Regions from separate parts of the Pseudoalteromonas sp. MEBiC 03485 genome, predicted to be linked through region 2. Evidence: predicted binding sites of a transcription regulator. Region 2 holds the regulator's gene; the other holds the start of a gene.

Region 1 (4,601 bases), 280 kb from region 2:
CCAAAAATTAATGAGTAAGTCCATCGATATCCTCCAGCGTCGTTAGTATCGAACAGTTTTCAGCAGGTTCTTCACCGCCACAACATTTATCTGCCAATAATGAAAGTGAGTCATAAAAGCGAGTAAGCTCTGCAATTCTTTGTGCAACGAGATCACGTTTTTGTAACGTCATCTCTTTAACTTCATGGCAAGAGTGCTGATCTTTATGAAATTTAATCTGAAGTAGCTCTTTAATCTCAGCCAAACTAAAGCCAACATTCTTTGCTCTGAGAATAAAAGCCATTTGCTTATAATCATCCTCAGAGTAAAAACGATATCCTACGTCTGAACGCGAACTTGGCGTTAACAAACCATGCTTTTCGTAGTACCTTAGCGTATCTGTTGAGACACCCAACTGACGGGCAAACTCACCTATTTTCATCACCGTCTCCATTGTGAAGCGTTTATTTATTATGCTCACTATAAACCTTGGAGTACACCCCAAGGTCAAGCAATAAATTAAAAAAGGAAAGCACATGAATATTACTGTCCTTGATGCAGCGACATTAGCCAACACTTCGCTAGATGCCTTAGCGCAATTAGGTAAATTAACCTGTTATGACTTAACCAACCAAGAACAAGTTGTTGAGCGCAGCCAAGATGCAGATGTAGTTATCAGTAATAAAGTGGTGATTGATCAGCACGCCATGGCTAAGCTGACTAATTTAAAACTCATTTGCGTTGCAGCCACAGGTACTAACAACATTGACTTAGAGGCGGCTAAGAAGCATAACATTGCAGTGACAAATGTAGCGGGCTATTCAACACCAAGTGTGGTGCAACATACCTTTACTCTAATCACTAATTTATTGGGTAATACTCACAGATACATTAATGATTGTCAGCAAGGCTTATGGCAAAAAAGCCCGATGTTTTGTCGCCTAGATTACAGCTTTAATGAAATTGCCAGCAAAACATTGGCAATTGTTGGTTATGGGTCACTGGGTAAAGCCGTTGCCGACGTAGCACGAGTCTTTGGTGCCAAAGTCATCATCAGTGAGCGTAAAGGCCAAGCACCTCGTGAAGGTCGCGTCAGTTTTAATGACGCCCTAAAAACAGCGGATATTATTAGTGTCCATTGCCCGCTAACTGATGAAACTCGCAACCAAATAGCCGCGGAAGAGTTAAGAATGATGAAACCGTCAGCCATCATTATTAATACCGCCCGTGGTGGTATCATCAATGAAGCTGATTTAGCAGATGCATTGGCTAATAATATCATTGCTGGAGCTGGTGTTGATGTACTCAGCAAAGAACCCGCAGAGCAATCAAACCCGCTAGCACTCTACAAAGGGTCAAACCTATTGCTCACGCCTCACATCGCATGGGCAAGCCAAGAGTCTATTGTTCGCTTAGTTAACGAAATAGCTTTAAATATTCAGGCATTTAATCAGGGCGAGATGCGTAACAGGTTGGTCTAAAAGGCAATATATTAGTCAATAGAGCTAAGTAGTTAGTGATTTTTTACTTAGCCCCATTGCGCAAAATAACATTAACCCAATGATTTTATTAGAAATAAAATTTTTGGCAAGCAGTTTGCTATCAAGGTTTAACTATAAAACAATTTCTTAGGGATAAAAAACATGAAAAAAGCACTTCTAATTGCCGCTCTAACTGCACCATTTTTAACTGGCTGTGTCATCGCTGTTTCTGACGGTGAAGCCGACACTCATTGGGCTGGTAGTTCTTCTAGCTGGGAAAAACAGCATAAAAGTAACCGTGAAGTGATTTCTAATCTCGCATTAGATACAAGCTACCAAACCGTATTAAACAAACTGAATACACCTAACTTTACCGAGTTGTTAAAGCAAGGTGATGATGTTTATCAGGTATTATTCTATGTAACACATAGCATTCATTCTGATGGCAAGATGACTAAAGACGAGTGTACGCCACTCGTATTTAAAAATGATAAGTTAATTGGTGTGGGTGATACAATTTATAAATCGCTAAGTAACGGCTAATTAGCAAGCTAAAGTTAAGAGTAGGCCTTGCCTACTCTGATTCATTTACAGCGATCATTCTCGATACAATTTGATCTCGCCCGGCATCTTTAGCCTGATAAAGACCTAAATCAGCCTCTTCTAGCAAGGTTTGTTCTGCATAAACCTGACCATTTTCTGTGGTCGCAATACCAATACTAATTGTGACATGGTCGGCATTTAGCGACGCTTTGTGTAGAATGTTTAACTCATTCACTGCATTTCGTAGTTTATTTGCAAACGAGATAGCCTCATTGGCAAAGGTATTTGGAAGTACCGCAGCAAACTCTTCACCACCATAACGAGCAACAAAGTCACTGCCTCGCTCACACGCCCCAACTAAGGCATGAGCAATTTTTTTTAAGCAGTCATCACCTGCACGATGGCCATAGCAATCGTTGTAACGTTTAAAATGATCGACATCCATTAATAACACTGATAACGGAGTTTGATCTCGACGACACCGGCGCCACTCTCGCGCTAAGTTTTCATCCAAATAACGTCTATTTGGGATCTCAGTTAAGCCATCAATTGAGGCGAGCATTTCGAGTAAGTCATTTTTTTGTTTGATCAGCAGCTGATTGCGTACACGGGCACGAACGATAGCAGCACTAAATGGTTTCGTGATGTAATCCATCGCGCCTAATTCAAGGCCCTTAGCTTCGTCATCATGGCTGGTATTTGCAGAAATGAATATAACAGGCAACATACTGGTGGCAGCGTTTTCTTTTAACTTAGTTAGCACTTCATAACCGTCAATGCCTGGCATCACAATATCCAAGATCAATAAATCAACAGTCTCCGTTTTTAAAAACGTCAGTGCTTTTTCGCCACTCTCTACACAAAAAACATCATAGTCTTGCTGTAATGTTTTCTCTAATACCAAGCGATTTAACGGATCGTCATCAACAATCAGTACCTTGGCTCTTTTCAACATCAGTAGATCCTTGTTCAATGATAAATGCAATGACCTGTTTTATTTGCCATTGCAATTCATCATTTAATTGCTCGGGCAATTCGCCATCTGCTTTAAGCCTAGCTTCACATTGTTGTGCGCACGCTGACAATCGCTTAAAACCAAGATTGCCAGCTGATCCTTTAACATTATGAACTACACGAACCAACTCATTGGTAGTTTTTAATGTAGAGATTTGTAATAGCTGCTCAGCTGCCATAGTCGCAAACTTCGACAACATAGTTAATACTAACTTAGTATTATTTGCAAACTGAGACATTATAAAAGCTTGATCAAAAAAGACTTCTTTTGGCCTATCCAACTCACTCATTGCTAAAAATAATTTACTGGCAACAATAGGTTTAGTGAGATGCTTATTCATACCGGCCGAAATAGAATGCTCAATATCTTCGCTTTCACTGTGTGCAGTGAGTGCATAAATAGGCATTTGCTCTTTAGTGAAAGACTGACGAATAATACGCGTTGCCTGACAACCATCCATTTCTGGCATCTGAATATCCATAAAAATGAGATCAGGTCTGAGGCTTTTTGCCAGCTCAATGCCTTTTTCACCACTGTGTGCACACACAACAGTGACATCAATTTGCTCTAAAATGCTTTTAATAATGCTTAAATTTAGTGGATTATCATCCACAGCAAGTACTAAAAGTCCAGATAGATCAGTACTAGAAGGCAATGAAACCAGCTCTTTTTTCACAGGCTCTACGGCTTTATCGAGCTGCAAGCAAAAGCAAAATTCACTGCCTTTGCCTTTTTCACTTTCAAGCTTAATTTCGCCTCCCATCAATGCAACTTCGTATTTAACAATCGCTAAACCTAAACCAACCCCCTGATGAGAGCGCGTTAATGATTCATCGCCTTGGGTAAATGCATCAAATAAGCGGCTTTGATCGGCCTTACTAATACCAATACCGGTGTCTTTGACTGTAAAACAAATAAGTTGCTGCTCAGCAGATTCCTCCACCAGCATTAAGTTTAATGTCACTGTACCTTGCTCGGTGAATTTTACTGCGTTAGTGAGTAGGTTAGCTAATACTTGCTGCAAGCAAATTTGATCACCAACCAAGTTATCACTAATACTTTGGTCACATTTGACTTTAAACTCGATATTTTTATTCGCACATAAGGGAGCTGTGATCCCCTGACAGTAATCGATTAAATCAGGCACACTAAAAGGGGCTTTATTAATTTGCACTTGCGAGCTTTCCGCGCGGGCAAAATCTAGCATACGATTTAATAAGGTAAGCAAGCTATTGGCTGCAGATTTTGCTTGCTCGGCATGGTTACGCTGCGGCTGTGTTAACCCTTGCAGTGCAATCACATCAATTAAGCCTAGTACAGCATTAAGTGGTGTGCGTATTTCATGGCTTAGGTTAGCTATAAAACGGCTTTTAGCTAATGTTGCTCGCTCAGCATCATCTTTTGCTTGCACTAAATCCGTCACATCCTGTACATGAACAACATAGTAATCCGGTGTTTGCTCAGCATTCCAAACTAATGACACGCTAATTTGTAACCACCGTTGTTGCTCTTGCTGCTCAAGACTAAAGTGATAAACTTTTTTCTTCTCATGCAGTAACTCTGTCAAGGTATCCTTTAGCGTC
Region 2 (4,601 bases):
AACATTAATGTCGACATTAATAAAATGACCATGTTTTCAAAGCAACCTGTAACACTAACAGGACCGAATTTAAAGATTACCGGTAAAGGCTTAAAAGCCGATTTAAAAACCGAAATTGTTGAGTTAACTAACCATACACGAACCATATACTATGACCAATAAACTGAAGAAATTACTCCTGATCCCAAGCTTATTGATTGCGTTTTCCGGCACCGCTGCCGAGCAAACTGGCGCACAAATTAGCATTAGCTCAGATCGCCAAGTTGGTAAACTAAAAGATGGCGTTGGCATATTTGAAGGTAACGTAGAGATCGTGCATGGTAATCGTCGTATTACAGCAGAACGTCTTGAAGCACACGGCGGTGATACCGAAGGTACAGTAGAGCTAATTATTGCAACAGGCAAACCAGCTTACTTCGAAGAAAAACAAACGGATGGTTCCGTAATGAGCGCCAGTGCTGAAGAAGTTCGTTATGATGTTGCGAAACGCTTCTTAACCTTAAACGGTGAAGCTGAAGTTACCCAAGCTGGTCAAAAAGTAACAGCGAAAAGCATTACCTATGATATGGCTCAGCAGCTTATCAGTGCTGAAAAAGACGAAAACTCATCAGATCGTGTACACACTATTTTAGTACCTGTTGAAAATAAAAAAGACAATAAAGGCCAACCATGAGCACATTAAAAGCAGAGCTTTTAGCTAAGAGCTACAAAGGCCGCCAAGTGGTTAAAAATGTCGGTCTGGAAGTTGAAGCAGGCAGTATTGTTGGCTTGCTTGGCCCAAATGGTGCTGGTAAAACCACGACTTTTTACATGATTGTAGGCCTAGTTCCGAGCGACAAAGGTAAAATTAGCATCGATGATAACGATATTACCCTTTTGCCAATGCACAGCCGTGCGAGGTTGGGTATTGGTTATCTACCGCAAGAATCTTCGATTTTTCGAAAGTTAACAGTTTACCAAAACTTGATGGCTATTTTAGAGACTCGTAAAGATCTAAATAAAACCACGCGGGAAGAAACTCTAAATAGCTTATTAGATGAATTTAGCATCCAACACATCCGTGATAGTCAAGGTATGGCTCTATCTGGTGGTGAACGTCGCCGCGTTGAAATTGCTCGCGCATTAGCCGCTAATCCTAAATTTATCCTTTTAGATGAGCCTTTTGCTGGTGTTGATCCAATTTCAGTGTTAGATATAAAGAAAATTATTGAGCACCTAAAAAATCGTGGTATTGGTGTACTAATTACTGACCATAATGTTCGAGAAACCCTTGATGTTTGTGAAAAAGCCTACATTGTTTCTCATGGGGAGCTAATTGCATCAGGCACACCTGAGCACGTATTAGCTGACCAAACTGTACGCGATGTTTATCTAGGCGAGCAATTTAGGCTGTAACCATTACGCCACCGACTAGAGCATCTGCTAGACTTATAACAATGACAATAAATCGATAATAACTTAACTGTCTTTGCACAGTTATCGATAACTTAAAAAAAGGATTGTTAGGGATACATGAGGCAATCATTACAGCTGCGCATGGGCCAGCAACTTACAATGACTCCACAACTGCAACAAGCTATACGTTTGTTGCAGCTCAGTACATTGGATCTCCAACAAGAAATTCAAGAGGCGCTAGATAGTAACCCTTTACTTGAAGTGGAAGAAGCGGATTACAACGAAGAAAGCATCGGCAAAAATGAGCAAAAAGCTGAATCTGACGATGTGCAAGTCAGCGCTTCTGCAGACGAAGCACCTAGCGAATATGAACAAGAAAGCAGTGATGCTCTAAATAAAGACACTGTAAGTGACGATTTAGCCATGGATGTTACATGGGATGAGTACATGAGTGCCGCTCCATCAACATCATCAGGGCCAATGCCAGAAGATGAATCTATTTATCAAGGTGCATCGACCGAAACCCTTCACGAATACCTTATGTGGCAATTACAGCTAACTCCCTTTAGTCCGACTGATGAAGCGATTGCTGTGGCAATTGTTGAGGCTATCGATGACTCTGGTATTTTAACGGTAAGCTGTGAAGATATCGTCGAGAGCTTTAATCAAAATAGTGATGAAGAAGAAATCGAACTTGATGAAGTCGAAGCGGTCCTAAAGAGAATTCAATTGTTTGATCCTGTCGGTATTGGGGCGCGTAGTTTACAGGAATGCCTGTGTATTCAACTTCGCCAATTCGATGCAAACACGCCATATTTAGCTGAAACTAAAATGGTTTTATCTGAGCATATCGAATTATTAGCGAGTCGCGACTATCGAACTTTGATGAAAAAGACTAAGCTTAAAGAAAATGAGCTTAAAGAAGTAATGACGCTAATTCACAGCTTAAACCCTAAGCCTGCGGATAGCATAGTACGCGAAGAGTCTGAGTACGTCATACCTGATGTATCAGTGAAAAAAGTAAAAGGTCGCTGGGTGGTTGAGTTAAACCCAGATAGTATGCCAAAGATTAGAGTGAACAGCCAATATGCGGCTATGTCTCGCTCTGTTAAATCAAGTAGCGACAGCCAATTTATTCGCTCTCACTTACAAGAAGCAAAGTGGTTTATTAAGAGCTTAGAAAGCCGTAACGATACACTATTAAAAGTGACCAACTGTATCGTTCAACAACAACAAGCTTTCTTTGAGCATGGCCCAGAAGCAATGAAGCCGATGGTGCTAAATGATGTTGCTGAAATGGTCGAAATGCATGAATCGACGATTTCACGAGTAACAACGCAAAAATATATGCATACCCCTAGGGGTATCTTTGAGTTGAAATATTTCTTCTCAAGCCATGTCAGCACTGAAAATGGTGGTGAGTGTTCTTCAACAGCAATACGCGCTTTAATCAAGAAGTTAGTCGCTGCAGAAAACTCGGCTAAACCATTGAGTGATAGCAAAATTGCAGATATATTGGCTGAGCAAGGAATTAAAGTAGCTAGACGTACAATTGCAAAATATCGTGAGTCTCTAGCAATACCTCCGTCTAATCAGCGTAAGAGTTTGATTTAGACGTTTTACATAGAAGGAAAAATGCTTATGCAACTAAATTTAACTGGTCGTCATGTAGAAATCACTGATTCATTAAGAGACTATGTAAACACCAAGTTTGCGAAACTAGAAAGGCATTTTGACCATATTAATAATGTTCATGTCATTCTAGATGTAGAAAAATTAAGCCAAAAAGCAGAAGCAACTTTACATGTAAACGGAGGCGAATTGTTCGCTTCTACAGAACATCAAGATATGTACGCAGCCATTGACTCGTTGATCGATAAGCTTGATCGCCAAGTCATTAAACACAAAGAGAAATTAGCTCGACATTAAATTATGAAACTAAGTTCACTTACTAATCAGGACTGCAGCAAAGCTGCGGTCCTTTTTAATAGCAAAAAAAGAATTCTTGAATATATCAGCGAACTGGCTCACCAGCAGCTTCCTCATTTATCTCAACAAGATATCCTAAATGCTTTACTCAACCGAGAGAAGCTAGGTAGCACCGGTATTGGCCGAGGTATTGCTATTCCACATGGCCGAATGAGTGGCGCCGATGAACCTCAGGCGTTTGTCATAGTGAGTGAATCCCCAATCAATTTTGATGCAATTGATAATCGCCCTGTTGACATTTTCGTAGCACTCATCGTACCAGATGGTGACTCTCAGCTTCATCTAAAGACCTTATCAACAATTGCTGATAGACTTAAAGATAAAGAGTTTTGTAAACAGCTGCGTAGTGCTACTACCGATCAGCAACTGTTTCAGGTTATATCAGCAGAGGCATAAATGGAATTAATCATTATCAGCGGTCGCTCAGGCTCAGGTAAATCGGTCGCTTTACGAGTACTTGAAGACTTAGGTTATTATTGCGTTGATAATATTCCAGTCAATTTACTGCCTTCGCTCGTGCGTAGCGTATCAGATAACTACGATAAAATAGCGGTCAGTATTGATGTGCGTAACCTTCCAAAAGAGCAGCAAGAATTTAATGATATTCTTGAGTACCTTCCTGGTTTCGCAAATCCAACACTTTTTTACTTAGACAGTGATGACCAAACCCTGATAAAACGCTTTTCAGAGACTCGTCGTTTACACCCATTATCCATTGATTCTTTGCCACTTGATCTGGCTATTAAACAAGAAAAAGTCTTACTCGATGTGTTGATCACTCGTGCTGATTTTATGATTGATACCACAGATCTCAGTGTTCATCAGTTAGCAGAATCAATTCGCGAAAAGATTTTGGGTAAAAAGGATAAAAAACTGATTATCACTTTTATGTCTTTCGGCTTTAAACACGGTATTCCAAAAGAAGCTGATTACGTATTTGATGCACGTTTTTTACCTAACCCACACTGGGAACCTGATTTAAAGCCGCTAACGGGTCTAGATCAACCAGTAAAAGATTACTTAGCTAGCCACAGCATAGTGCAAAAGTTCACATGGCAAATTCAAACATTTGTACAAACATGGCTACCACATTTAGAGCGTAACAACCGAAGTTACCTTACCATTGCCATTGGTTGTACTGGTGGCCAACATCGCTCTGTTTACTTAGCACAAACAATTGGTGAGAGTTTTGCTAAAAGCCATGACAATGTAAAAAT

What was found. Region 2 encodes sigma-54, which starts transcription at its own class of promoters, with help from an activator protein. Its sites were predicted from a motif close to GTTGGCACGNNNNTNGNNT; they were not measured.
Region 1: a site for sigma-54 is predicted at 1,563-1,581, ahead of EVU92_RS00850 (DUF3192 domain-containing protein). Genes of this name have one in related genera too.

The regions. Positions count from the first base shown of each region.
Region 1 covers NZ_SGBT01000001.1:189,005-193,605, forward strand. The annotation lists gene EVU92_RS00835 (SO_0444 family Cu/Zn efflux transporter) at 1-24, opposite strand, end outside; gene zntR (Zn(2+)-responsive transcriptional regulator) at 8-421, opposite strand; gene EVU92_RS00845 (D-2-hydroxyacid dehydrogenase) at 516-1,460, shown strand; gene EVU92_RS00850 (DUF3192 domain-containing protein) at 1,623-2,003, shown strand; gene EVU92_RS00855 (diguanylate cyclase) at 2,035-2,958, opposite strand; gene EVU92_RS00860 (response regulator) at 2,927-4,601, opposite strand, start outside.
Region 2 covers NZ_SGBT01000001.1:467,516-472,116, forward strand. The annotation lists gene lptC (LPS export ABC transporter periplasmic protein LptC) at 1-162, shown strand, start outside; gene lptA (lipopolysaccharide transport periplasmic protein LptA) at 152-673, shown strand; gene lptB (LPS export ABC transporter ATP-binding protein) at 670-1,395, shown strand; gene EVU92_RS02170 (RNA polymerase factor sigma-54) at 1,513-3,009, shown strand; gene hpf (ribosome hibernation promoting factor) at 3,037-3,324, shown strand; gene ptsN (PTS IIA-like nitrogen regulatory protein PtsN) at 3,328-3,780, shown strand; gene rapZ (RNase adapter RapZ) at 3,781-4,601, shown strand, end outside.